Regions from separate parts of the Exiguobacterium sp. s125 genome, predicted to be linked through region 3. Evidence: riboswitches for the same ligand, from Rfam matches in the RefSeq annotation. Region 3 holds a riboswitch; each other region holds the start of a gene.

Region 1 (3,980 bases), on a different contig from region 3:
ATATCCTTCAAGCATCTCGAATAAGTCGGGCACCACATGATGTGTGATTCCACCAATCCCGACGAGAGGAAGGGAAACAGCCCGGCGAATCGCTTGGAGTGTTTCGTTTGTCATCTGACTCGCATCGTCTTTTGTCGCCGTTGAATAGAGCGACCCTACGCCAAGATAAGTTGCCCCGTCTTGCTCTGCTTCGATTGCCTGTTCAACGGTTGAAACAGAAACCCCAATCGTGGCTTCCGGTAACAGCTTACGTGCTTCCTTCAAAGGGATGTCCTCTTGCCCGATATGCAGACCTGCACCGACGATTTGTGCGATATCAATCCGGTCATTGATGATGAGTGGGACGCCGTAACGAGACATCATTTTCTTCAAGTCACTCGCTTGTTCGAGAAATTCTTTCCCTTGCGCCTGTTTTTCACGAAGCTGGACCATCGTCGCGCCACCTTTTATTGCTGCTTCGACCGCATCAATCAAGGCAACGTCCGGGTGAAAGCGCCGATCTGTTACCGCATAAACCGTGTAATCATTCTCCACTGGTCAATACCCCTTTCAAACTTTCTTCTGTAGTTAAGCTGATTGCGTTGAACAACCCCATCCGGAAATCACCAAGTCCCGCTGCTTCATCTGCGACTTCACCCGCTTTTCCCATTAAATACGTCCCATAGGTCGCTGCTTCGAATGCATCATACCCTGCTCCAAGTAGGGTTCCGATGAGCGATGCCGTCATGCAACCTGTCCCTGTAATGTGTCCGAGTCGTGGCGTTCCTACGGTTAGTTTTACTTGTCGCTTGCCGTCTGTAATGAAATCAACCGGTCCCGTTACGACGAGAGTCGTCCCGAGCCGTCCAGCAAACTCATGGACGACTTGAAAATCTAATGTCTCTCCGGAAGCGACATCGACTCCTTTTGAACGTCCGACTTGACCGATGAGCGTCTTGATTTCAGAGACGTTCCCCTTAATGACCGTAAAATGAATTGCTTCGAGTAACTCTTTCGTGAATTGTGTCCGAAGTGTCGTCGCCCCCATTCCGACTGGATCTAAAATAATCGGTTTCTTCAATCGGTTAGCCGTTTGACCTGCCAACAATTGCGACGCTCGTGAAGCTGCGTTCAATGTCCCGATATTGATAACGACAGCATCTGCATGTCCAACCATTTCCTCGACTTCTAGGATATCTTCCGCCATGACAGGTGAACCCCCGAGCGCAAGGGTCATATTGGCACACTCATTAATCGTGACCGCATTCGTTAAATGATGAATTAATGGTTTTTTATCATGAATGGTTGTAAGCATCCGTTTCCCTCCAAATGTCATAAAAGTGATGTGTCGGTCCGATTCCGTTCCCTAAGGCAAATCCATGCCGGATTGCTTCAGTTACGTACCGTTTAGCATAAATCACGCTATCCTTCAGGGAATCTCCCAGCGCAAGACGTGCCGCAATCGCGGAAGACAATGTACATCCAGTACCATGTGTATGCTGGCGTTTTAATCGTGCCTCCTGAAACAGATGATGCATCCCTTCCGTGTATAAAATATCCGAGGCATCCGTACTTTCAAGATGACCGCCTTTTAACAGGATAGCGATATCTCGTTTTTGTGCGAATTCCGTCGTCGCCAGCTTCATTTCATCAATTGTCGAAATCGCTTGCCCTAACATGCGTTCCATTTCCGGAATATTCGGGGTCGTCAAGGTTGCAAGCGGCATTAAATGCTCCATTAATGCTTGTTCAGCATATTTCCTTAACAGCGCATGCCCCCCTTTTGCGACCATCACGGGGTCTAAGACGACTGGTCCCTGATAATGTTTCAAACATTTGGCAATGACTTGAATCGTTTTTTCATTCGAGACCATCCCAATTTTAACGGCATCTACACGAATATCGCTAAAAATCGAGTTCAACTGGGCTTCGACAAGCGTTGGTGATACATCTTCAACTGCTTGTACGCCTAACGTATTTTGCGCTGTGATAGCAGTAATTACACTCATACCGTAAACCCCAAGAGCAGAAAAAGTTTTTAAGTCGGCTTGAATTCCAGCTCCACCACTAGAGTCTGATCCAGCAATCGTCAGTACATGTTTCATCGATAGACCTCACTTTCTATGAGAGCACAAGGAGAAAGCGGAACGAAAAAAAGCGCCGTCCGCTGTAAAAAAGCAGACGACGCCATGAAAAACCAACGAGTGTGGTCACTTATTCATGTCTTCAATCTCAACTTTCCTACGCTGGTATTATCCAGATCAGGTGATAGGGTCGAAAACAGAATGGTTTTCCTCTCAGCCAGATTCCTCCAGCTCCCCTAGTTGCTCATGATTTAAATTTCTCTTTCACTGTAGCATAGCGCCATAAAAAAAACGAGCCGAAGCTCGTTTTTATAAGTATGCTAATGGATTAACTGTGTTAGCTGGTCCTGTCGCACTGTATTGGTAACCACCAATATGCAATTCAAAATGAAGATGTGCGCCCGTCGAGTTTCCCGTATTTCCGAGCGTACCGATTTGTTGCCCTTGCGAGACCGTTTGTCCAGCATGAACTGATAATGAATTCATATGCGCGTAAACTGTTGTATACACTTTCCCATTCAAGAAATGTGAAATCATCACGTGATTTCCGTACGGTCCACCGCTTCCTGCTGTGATGACCGTTCCTGAAGCTGCTGCGACGATTGATGATCCGACTGACCCTCTAAAGTCGACACCATTATGGAAAGTATACCCATTCGCACCACTCGCTGGTCCGAATCCTTGTGAAACACTTCCTGACGCAGGGCGAACGAACTGCGCCGAACCACTCGGAACACTAGCGACTGGCGTAGCACTTACGACCTTCTTAGACGTCCCGGCGTTGTTTTTTTCCGCCGCCTCCGCCGCCTTTTCCGCTGCCGCTTTTTCAGCTGCTGCCTTTTCCGCTGCTGCTTTAGCTGCTGCCTTTGCTGCCGCAATCGCACGTTCTTGCGCTTCTAATGTCGCTTGAAGTTCTTTCGCATTCAGAAGTTTTGTCGTAAATTTTGTTTTACCTTGACGTAATTTTTTTAAGGTTGCACTACGTGCTTTCATTTGCTGTTTGAGTTCCTTTTTTTGAACCAAAAGGGCTTCTTTTTCTTTCACTCGCTCTTCCTTTTTATCCACAAGCGTCGCTTTAGCATCAGCTAATTTTTTTTGCGTTTCAAGGTAAGCAGAAATCATCTTGTCATCTTGTTCAGCAATTTTTTTCCCTGCCATCACACGACTAAAGAGATCGCCAAGATCTTTCGAACCAAAAATGACTTCTTCCCATTTAATCGAATTCCCATCATTTTCTTGAAGCACACGAAGGCGGTCTCCTAACAGCTCTTCCTGGCGTTTTAACATTTCTTCATAATGGATAATGTCTGCCTCAAGCTCTTCAATTCGTTCATTCAACTGACGAATCTGTTTATTTTTTTCTGAGACACGAAAAATATTTTCATTGATTGCTGCATCAATCGCATTGATTTGACGTTGCTCTTTTGAAATTTTAGATTCTTGTTTTTTGATTGATTTTTCTAGTTTACGTTGTTCAGCTGCATTATCTGCTTTCTTTTCTTTGATTGTAGCCGCTTGAGTGATTGGGGTGTTCGTCAATAATAACGTCCCTAATAGTACGGTAGAAAATAACTTTTTTAGCATATGTGAGTTCCTCGCTTATGTATGAATTCGATTTTTGAAGTCCTGTTCCGTAGTGAAACTATCTGAAATTGATTATAGCACCGTAATAGTTTCAGAAAAATTTCATTTACATTTCAAATGAAAACGTTATTTTGTAATATAACAACTAATTATTCAAACTGTATAAAAAAGAACCTCTACAATGTAGAGGTTCTTTTACGATTTTATAACATTGACATAGGATTAACACTATTTGCAGGGCCTGTTCCGCTGTAGATATACCCACCGACATGAATTTCGAAGTGTAGGTGTGGTCCAGTCGAGTTACCCGTGCTACCAAGTGCACCGATTTGT
Region 2 (3,980 bases), 620 kb from region 3:
CGAAGGCGACTTGCCGGATGATAAAGTCCGCCGGGCCGTGTCGTTATCAAAAGATAAATACTGTTCTGTCTCGAAATCACTGAATGCTGAAATTGAAGTCTATTATTCAATCAATGGCGTCCGAAACGAGGAACCGCTTTGAAACCGATTTACCTGCTTTTAACGGCTTGCTTTTTGACGGCATGCGCGAGTGAACCAGCAACAGAACCGAAGACGAGTCAGCAACAGCCGGTCGCTGACGAACCGACGGCTGCCGACCAGGCGGAGCAAGACATCAAACGTCAGCTCGCCAAACTCTCGACTGCTGAAAAGGTCGATCAATTGCTGTATATCGGGATCAGCGGGACGACGTTATCGGACGCGGACCGAAGTCTGTTAAACAATCACGCGATAGGCGGTGTCCTGTTACTCGGAGGCAATATCACGTCAGACGCCCAGCTGAAAACCTTGACGGCAGCAATCAAGGACGCACAAGACGACGAAGCGCTCGCGTTCCTCGGCTTCGATGAAGAAGGAGGACGTGTCAGTCGTGTCCCGGATCAAACGTTTCATTTACCTCCGAGTCTGACGCTCGGTCAGAAAAACGATCCGGCATTGATGCAAAAGGCCGGACAGGCGCTTGGTGCGATGTCACGGTTTTATGGATTTAATATGGATTTCGCCCCGGTTCTTGATGTCAACAGTAACCCGGCGAACCCGATCATCGGTGACCGGGCACTCAGTGCTGAGCCGGATGACGTCGCCCGGCTCGGTGTCCCGTTAATGCAGGGAATCAAGTCGGAAGACGTCGTGCCGGTCGTCAAACATTTTCCCGGACACGGCGATACGATTGTCGATTCGCATGTCGGCTTACCGACCGTGACGAAGACGAAAGCGCAACTCGAGCAACTGGAACTCGTCCCGTTCAAAGCGGCAATCGATGCCGGAGCGGAAATGGTGATGGTCGCACACATTTTATTCCCGGCGCTCGACCCAGACAATCCGTCGTCGTTATCAGAGCCGGTCATGCAACAGCTGTTGCGTGAAGAGTTGAAGTTCGATGGCGTCATCGTGACGGACGACCTCGTAATGGGTGCGATCACGAAACAATATGGTCTCGCCCAAGCTTCGCGTCTCGCCCTCGAACGTGGTGCCGACATGGCGATGTTCTCGCAAGCCGGTGCTTACACGGATGTTCATGCGGCAATTATGCAGGGGGTCAAGGACAAGTCACTATCACGGGCTGACCTCGACGCAAAAGTGACACGTGTCTTACGATTAAAACAAACGTATGATTTAGCAGACACGAAGCTGATTCCAACGCGTGAACAATTGACGGAACAGGTCAAAACGGTCACGGATCGGCTGAACTGACAAGTCGGACTAGAAATCAAGCGAGCGGTCATGGTAGACTACGAATGAACCAACCAACACTAAATAGTTCTACACTAGGGGAGTCTCGCAGCAGACTGAGACGGAAATATCCGGACCCTTTGAACCTGATCTAGTTCGTACTAGCGGAGGGAAGTGGCTTCTGATTATCATCCTGTCTCAGGTCTTACCTGGACATTTTTCGGACCACTCCATCATGTTCATGGGGTGGTCCTTTTTGTGTAGCAAGGAGGAGAAGGTATGCGTCCGAAGTTACATATTGTGACGACCGGGACAAAAGAGCTGACACATCTTCTAGAAGTCTTGCCGGCTGTTGTGCCTTATGTCGACATGATTCATATCCGGGAACCGGGTTGGTCGGCGGACCGACTCGTCCAATTGATCGAGGAGCTAGTATGCGCCGGTGTTCCACGTGAAAAACTAATCGTCCATGACCGGCTTGATGTCGCCCTCGTGACGAAGGCAAGTGTCCAGTTGACATCATGCAGTATTCCCGTCGCTGTCGTGCGGCGTCAATTCAGCGAGCTACAGATCGGCCGATCAATCCACTCCTTGACGGAAGCGCTTGAGACGGGCAGCGACTTCGTCATGTATGGTCATGTCTTTGCGACGGCGTCAAAACAGGACATTGCTCCGCGCGGACTAGCGGCACTCGCGCAAATCGTCACGTTTTCAAAAGTCCCCGTCATCGCGATTGGCGGGATTCAGCCGGAGAATGTCGCCGATGTCCTCGCGACCGGAGTTGCTGGCATCGCTGTGATGTCAGGGATTCTCGGTCAGGCAAATCCGGTCGAAGCAGTCCTAGCGTATCGCGAGGTGCTTGATCAATGAAAGCAACAGAGACGTTAATCGTCGGCGCAGGCGTAATCGGTTTGACACTCGCCTACGAATTGCTCAAACGAGGACAACCGGTACGCGTGCTTGAGCAAAGCCGGTGTGGCGAAGGAACGACGCGAGCGGCAGCCGGCATGCTTGCGACGGATCATGAACTGATCCCTGCCTTACATCAACTGGCGGCAGCGAGTCGACAGCTTTATCCCGACCTCGTCCGTGAGCTGTTTAATGAGACCGGCATTGATAGTGGCTATAAAGAAAATCCCTTTCGGTTGATTCGGGGGCACGAGGAAATTCAATTTGCATCCGTCGGTCAAATCGATCCCGTCCAGTTGACGCGTTCGCTCCGTCACGCGATTAAAGCCCGCGGAGGTGTGATTGAAGAACAGACAATGGTCACGGGACTGCACCGGGCAGGGGCGACCGTCGTCGGCGTTGCGACAAGTAACGGTAAGCGCGAAGCCGGGAACGTCGTGGTCGCAAGCGGTCGGGGATCAGAAGCGTTACTCGCGACGAGTGGTGTCGAGATCGCGACGGTACCGGTCAAAGGCGAATGCCTCGCCGTCCGGCTTCCGGGGCATGTCTTGACCGAAACGTTGTTTAGCGACGACGTGTACCTCGTCCCGAAGTTTGACGGACGGATCATCATCGGGGCGACGGAACGGATCGGTGACGAGACGACAGGGGTCAGCGTCAGCGGGATTGAACATCTCCTGCAGGCGGCGGCGCGACTGTTCCCGGCAATCAGAGAAGCGGAAATCGTGGACATCTGGTCCGGGATTCGTCCACAAACAGCGGACGGATTGCCTTATCTCGGGCAGGTCCCGGGAGTCGGGCACCTATTCGTCGCGACCGGGCATCATCGGCACGGGATATTACTCGCCCCGATCACGGCGTCCGTCCTGGCAGACGAGGTAACGGGAATCACGCCGAAATATGAGCTTCGTCCGTTTTCATTACATGAATCGAGGAGGAACACGAATGCAACTCACCATTAATGGTCAACCGTATACGCTTGACGGATCGATTTCGACAATCGACGGATTGATTCATCATCTCAATTTGACGGAAAAAATGGTCATCATCGAACAGAATCGACAGATTGTCGAGCGGACAGCATACCAAAACACACCCATTCAAACAGGCGATTCTTTTGAAATCGTTCACTTCGTAGGAGGCGGTTAATCATGTTAACGATTGGTCAAACGACATTTCAGTCGCGGTTATTACTCGGAACGGGCAAATACCCCGACGTGACGACACAGCAGCAAGCAGTCGAGGCATCAGGAGCAGACATCCTGACCTTTTCCGTTCGCCGGATGGATATCTTTGAAGCGAGTCAACCGAACTTTTTAGAGGCGCTTGATTTGAGTCAGTATCATTTATTACCGAACACGGCGGGGGCGAAGACAGCGGAAGAAGCGGTTCGGCTGGCAAAACTTGCCCGCGCGTCCGGACTGTGCGACATGGTCAAAGTTGAAGTCATCGGCTGTGATAAAACGCTGTTACCGGACCCGATTGAAACGTTGCGGGCATCGGAAGAATTATTAAAAGAAGGATTCACCGTCTTACCGTATACGTCAGACGATCTGTTGTTGGCACGAAGACTGGAAGAACTCGGGTGTCACGCCATCATGCCTGCCGCGTCCCCAATCGGATCCGGACAAGGAATCCTTAATCCACTGGCCTTAAGCTTCATCATCGAACAGATGACGGTCCCGGTCATCGTCGATGCAGGAATCGGTTCACCGACCGATGTCGCCTACGCAATGGAA
Region 3 (3,980 bases):
CGGTGACGATTGATCCGGGCGAAGAAGGAAAAATCACAATTTATAAAGATGATGTAGTGTATCGCTCGAAAACGATTACCTATAAACAAGCGAAAGCAGAACAATGAGTGTGCTACGAACCGCAAATTGAAGGAGGGCATGGGATGGCAGAAAATCGTATCGAAGAAAATCGGGACGGGACGATCATTCGTCTACAAGGTGGGTTTTATGATGTCATGACGACGCAGGGCGAGGTGCGATCGCGCGCTCGGGGAAACTTCCGAAAACGTGGTATCAGTCCTGTTGTAGGAGATGAGGTCGTATTGCATATCGAAAGCGAAACTGGATACATTTTAGAAGTGAAGGAACGGCAAAATTTCCTGGTTCGTCCACCGGTCGCAAACATCGATCAAGCTTTGCTTGTCGTCTCAGCAGCAGAACCGGACTTTTCAGCCCATTTGCTCGATCGATTTTTAGTCTTAATCGAAGCAAAAGAGATTCAACCTATCATTATCTTGACGAAGATGGATTTGTTGCAAGGAACAGCGGAAGCAGAAGTCCGGACGGCGATTGCCGGTTACCGACAAATCGGTTATCAGGTGATTGAGACGTCGAGTGAGACGCTAGAAGGGGTAGAGGAAGTCCGCCCGCTACTCAAGGAAAAAACAAGTGTGCTCGCGGGACAGTCGGGAGTCGGAAAAAGTTCATTGTTGAATGCGCTCGATGCGACGCTCGATCTCGAGACGAGCCACATCTCGAAATCGCTCGGACGCGGACGACATACGACGCGTCATGTGACGTTAATTCCGCTTGCAGAGGGCTTGATAGCTGATACGCCAGGGTTTTCGAACCTCGATTTTCCACACGAGATGGAAATCGAAGAATTACGTTGGTGTTTTCCAGAATTCGTCGCACGGCAAGATACGTGCAAATACCGTGGTTGCCTGCATTTAAACGAACCAGGCTGTGCTGTCAAAAAATCAGTTGAGGGAGAAGAAATCATGTCCTCACGCTATACGAATTATGGTATGTTTGTAGAGGAAATCAAGAATCGAGCGCGGAGGTATTGAAATGATTAAAATCGCACCATCTATTTTATCAGCAGATTTCGCCAACCTAGAACGAGACGTTAAAGCTGTCGAGGCGGCAGGAGCAGATTACATCCATTTCGACGTCATGGACGGCCAGTTCGTCCCGAACATTTCATTTGGTCTACCCGTCCTCAGTAGTCTTCGTCAAAAGACGGACATGGTCCTTGACGTTCATTTAATGATCGATCGACCAGAAAACTTCGTCGAAGCGTTTGTAGCGGCAGGAGCGGATATCGTCACCTTCCATGTCGAAGCGACGAATCATGTCCATCGTGTCTTGCAACAAATTAAAGGGGCTGGAGCAAAGGCCGGCGTCGTGCTGAATCCACACACGTCACTGTCGACGATTGAACATGTCCTAGAAGAAGTCGACATGGTCTTGTTGATGACGGTCAATCCAGGATTTGGCGGACAAGCTTTCTTGCCGAGCGTCATGACGAAGCTGAAGCAATTGGCGATGATCAAAGCAGAGCGCGGTTTGACGTTCGAAATTGAAATCGATGGTGGTGTCAACGCGGAAACGGCAAAACTGTGTATCGACAATGGGGCAAACGTCCTTGTCGCAGGTTCTGCAATCTACAATGCACCAGACTATGCGGAAGCCATCACTAGTATTCGAAACGCGGCTCACGTATAATAGAGCCAAGACAATTAAATTTTGACCGCAAGGGGTGTCGCGTCAAGCGGCTGAGAGAAGTGAGTAGACTTTAACCCTTCGAACCTGTTCCGTTCAGACGGACGTAGGGATGTGGCGCACGCAGGCAGTACGGCGTCCGTCGTACTGCCTTTTTGTTGTCATCATTATTTTATTTTTAGGAGGAACACAGTATGAAACGATTACAAATGTTAATGGAGATTGCGATTTTCGCGAGTCTCGGTGTTGTATTTGATTTATTGATTCCGTTCAAAATGCCACAAGGCGGATCCATCAGCTTAGCGATGTTACCGATTTTCGTCATGGCCTTTCGTCACGGCGTCGTTGGTGGTGTCATCACGGGTGCGCTCGTCGGAACGATTCAATTGATGTTCGCTCCGCAAGTCTTGACGGTCGTCCAACCGCTGCTTGACTATACGCTTGCATATGGTGTCGTCGGTTTGAGTGGAGTGTTTGCAGGCCAAGTCAAAAAAGCAGCAACAGAAGGTCAAAAAAAGCGTCTCATGACGATTGTTTTGTTTGCGACCTTGTTAGGTGCCGGTCTACGTTACATCTGTCATGTCATCAGTGGAATCGTCTTTTTTGCAGAGTATGCCAAAGGACCGGTCGTTCCTTACTCGTTCATTTATAACGCGACGTATATGGCTCCGTCGTACGTTTTATGTGGGGTCGTTGCAGGTATTTTGCTTACGACAGCACCACGTCTTTTACGTTACTCCGCTCGCGGTATTTAAAGATGAGAGTTTTAATCGTTGCGGCAGGACCGGCAGAAGACGTCCCGACGCTCGCACCATTCGTGAAAGACAAGACGATGATTATCGGTGTTGACGGCGGGATTGCGACATTAGTGGAGCAAGGACTTGATTTTGATGTGGCAATCGGTGACTTTGATTCGCTCGGATACGTTCCGGATGGTGGATTGCTTCATCCGGCAGAAAAAGATGAAACGGACTTAGAACTAGCGTTACGTTACGCTACCGAACAGGCTGCAGGTGCTGAACTACTCATCTTTGGTGCGACGGGTGGTCGGCTCGACATGACGCTACAGAACGTCTATTTGTTAAAACAATTTCCGATGGCACGACTCGTGACGAAACGTGAGGATGTCCGGTACTGGAAAACCGGTCAGTACGAACTCGCGTCTGAAGGGTATCATTACCTGTCATTCATTCCCCTTGTCCCGTCGAACTTGACGTTACGCGGCGTCAAATACCCCTTGACGGAGCATCCTGTTCCGGTCGGTGGTTCGCTGACGGTCAGCAATGAGTGGGTTGGTGTTGCGCAAGTGACGGTCGTCGAAGGGGAAGTCCTCGTCCTGCGCACGCATGAAAAATAAAAACGCGATAGACGCGATTCCATCATATCTCGCTGATGCGACCGGGACATGCGTTCTTCAAGTACACGTCATGACGTCATGAACAAAAAGATAGGTATGGCAAACGCCGATGACTCCGTATGTAAAACGGAAGCATCGGCGTTTTGATTTATTAGTCAGTCGACTGTTTAAGTTCAACGGATTCCGGCACCCGGTGTATCCAGGGCCAGATAACAAGTCATCGTTGTTCGTTTTGAAGTGTCGAACTGGCTGCTTGTTGTTCGCTTTTTGCAGCGATATGTTTTCCTTTGACGAAAAGATGGTAACTTGCCCATGTCAGTAGGAAGAAAGGGACGCCGAGATATAAGGCGACGCGTTGATCGGCTTGAAAACCTAAACTGATTAAGACGAGCAGATTGAGTGAGAATGAGAGGATGGGTAAGACTGGGAAGAACGGTGTTTTGAACTTCAGTTCGTCAAGCGTGTGTCCTGCCTTGATGAATTGGCGTCGGAAAGCGATTTGCGAAGCGGAAATCGAGATCCAACCGACTTGTGCTCCGAGACCGGCGATGGATAATAGCCAGATGAAGACGGTATCTTCTGCGAAGAATGCCGTCAATAAGGATAACATCGCGAACAGCATCGTGAACGTTAAGGCGCGCATCGGCACACCCCGCTGATTGACGATGGCGAGTTTCTTTGAAATCATGCCTTCTTGCGACATCGACCAGAGCATGCGTGTCGCAGCATACAGTCCAGAGTTTCCGACGGATAAGAGTGCCGTCAAAACGACGATGTTCATCAAATCTGCAGCATATGGGATACCGATTGCGTCAAATACCATGATGAAGGGACTGCTGATGCCGCTCGCCGATTCATACGGAATTAAAGCCCCGATAATTGTAATCGAGAGGACGAAGAAAATAAACGTCCGCCAAAC

The links. A riboswitch is a leader RNA that binds a small molecule or an ion and turns the genes downstream of it on or off. The one in region 3 is predicted to bind thiamine pyrophosphate.
Region 1: another riboswitch for thiamine pyrophosphate. It lies ahead of thiD (bifunctional hydroxymethylpyrimidine kinase/phosphomethylpyrimidine kinase); the one in region 3 lies ahead of thiT (energy-coupled thiamine transporter ThiT).
Region 2: another riboswitch for thiamine pyrophosphate. It lies ahead of KNQ05_RS06915 (thiamine phosphate synthase); the one in region 3 lies ahead of thiT (energy-coupled thiamine transporter ThiT).

What each region holds. Positions count from the first base shown of each region.
Region 1 is NZ_JACSMI010000004.1:103,477-107,456, reverse strand. Features, by position in the region: gene thiE (thiamine phosphate synthase) at 1-534, opposite strand, end outside; gene thiM (hydroxyethylthiazole kinase) at 524-1,294, opposite strand; gene thiD (bifunctional hydroxymethylpyrimidine kinase/phosphomethylpyrimidine kinase) at 1,275-2,084, opposite strand; TPP riboswitch at 2,201-2,311, opposite strand; gene KNQ05_RS11435 (murein hydrolase activator EnvC family protein) at 2,373-3,647, opposite strand; gene KNQ05_RS11430 (murein hydrolase activator EnvC family protein) at 3,851-3,980, opposite strand, start outside.
Region 2 is NZ_JACSMI010000001.1:1,351,807-1,355,786, reverse strand. Features, by position in the region: gene KNQ05_RS06925 (OsmC family protein) at 1-142, shown strand, start outside; gene nagZ (beta-N-acetylhexosaminidase) at 139-1,353, shown strand; TPP riboswitch at 1,420-1,522, shown strand; gene KNQ05_RS06915 (thiamine phosphate synthase) at 1,612-2,202, shown strand; gene KNQ05_RS06910 (NAD(P)/FAD-dependent oxidoreductase) at 2,199-3,203, shown strand; gene thiS (sulfur carrier protein ThiS) at 3,187-3,390, shown strand; gene KNQ05_RS06900 (thiazole synthase) at 3,393-3,980, shown strand, end outside.
Region 3 is NZ_JACSMI010000001.1:727,103-731,082, forward strand. Features, by position in the region: gene pknB (Stk1 family PASTA domain-containing Ser/Thr kinase) at 1-107, shown strand, start outside; gene rsgA (ribosome small subunit-dependent GTPase A) at 144-1,049, shown strand; gene rpe (ribulose-phosphate 3-epimerase) at 1,051-1,707, shown strand; TPP riboswitch at 1,728-1,834, shown strand; gene thiT (energy-coupled thiamine transporter ThiT) at 1,899-2,459, shown strand; gene KNQ05_RS03525 (thiamine diphosphokinase) at 2,462-3,061, shown strand; gene KNQ05_RS03530 (amino acid permease) at 3,279-3,980, opposite strand, start outside.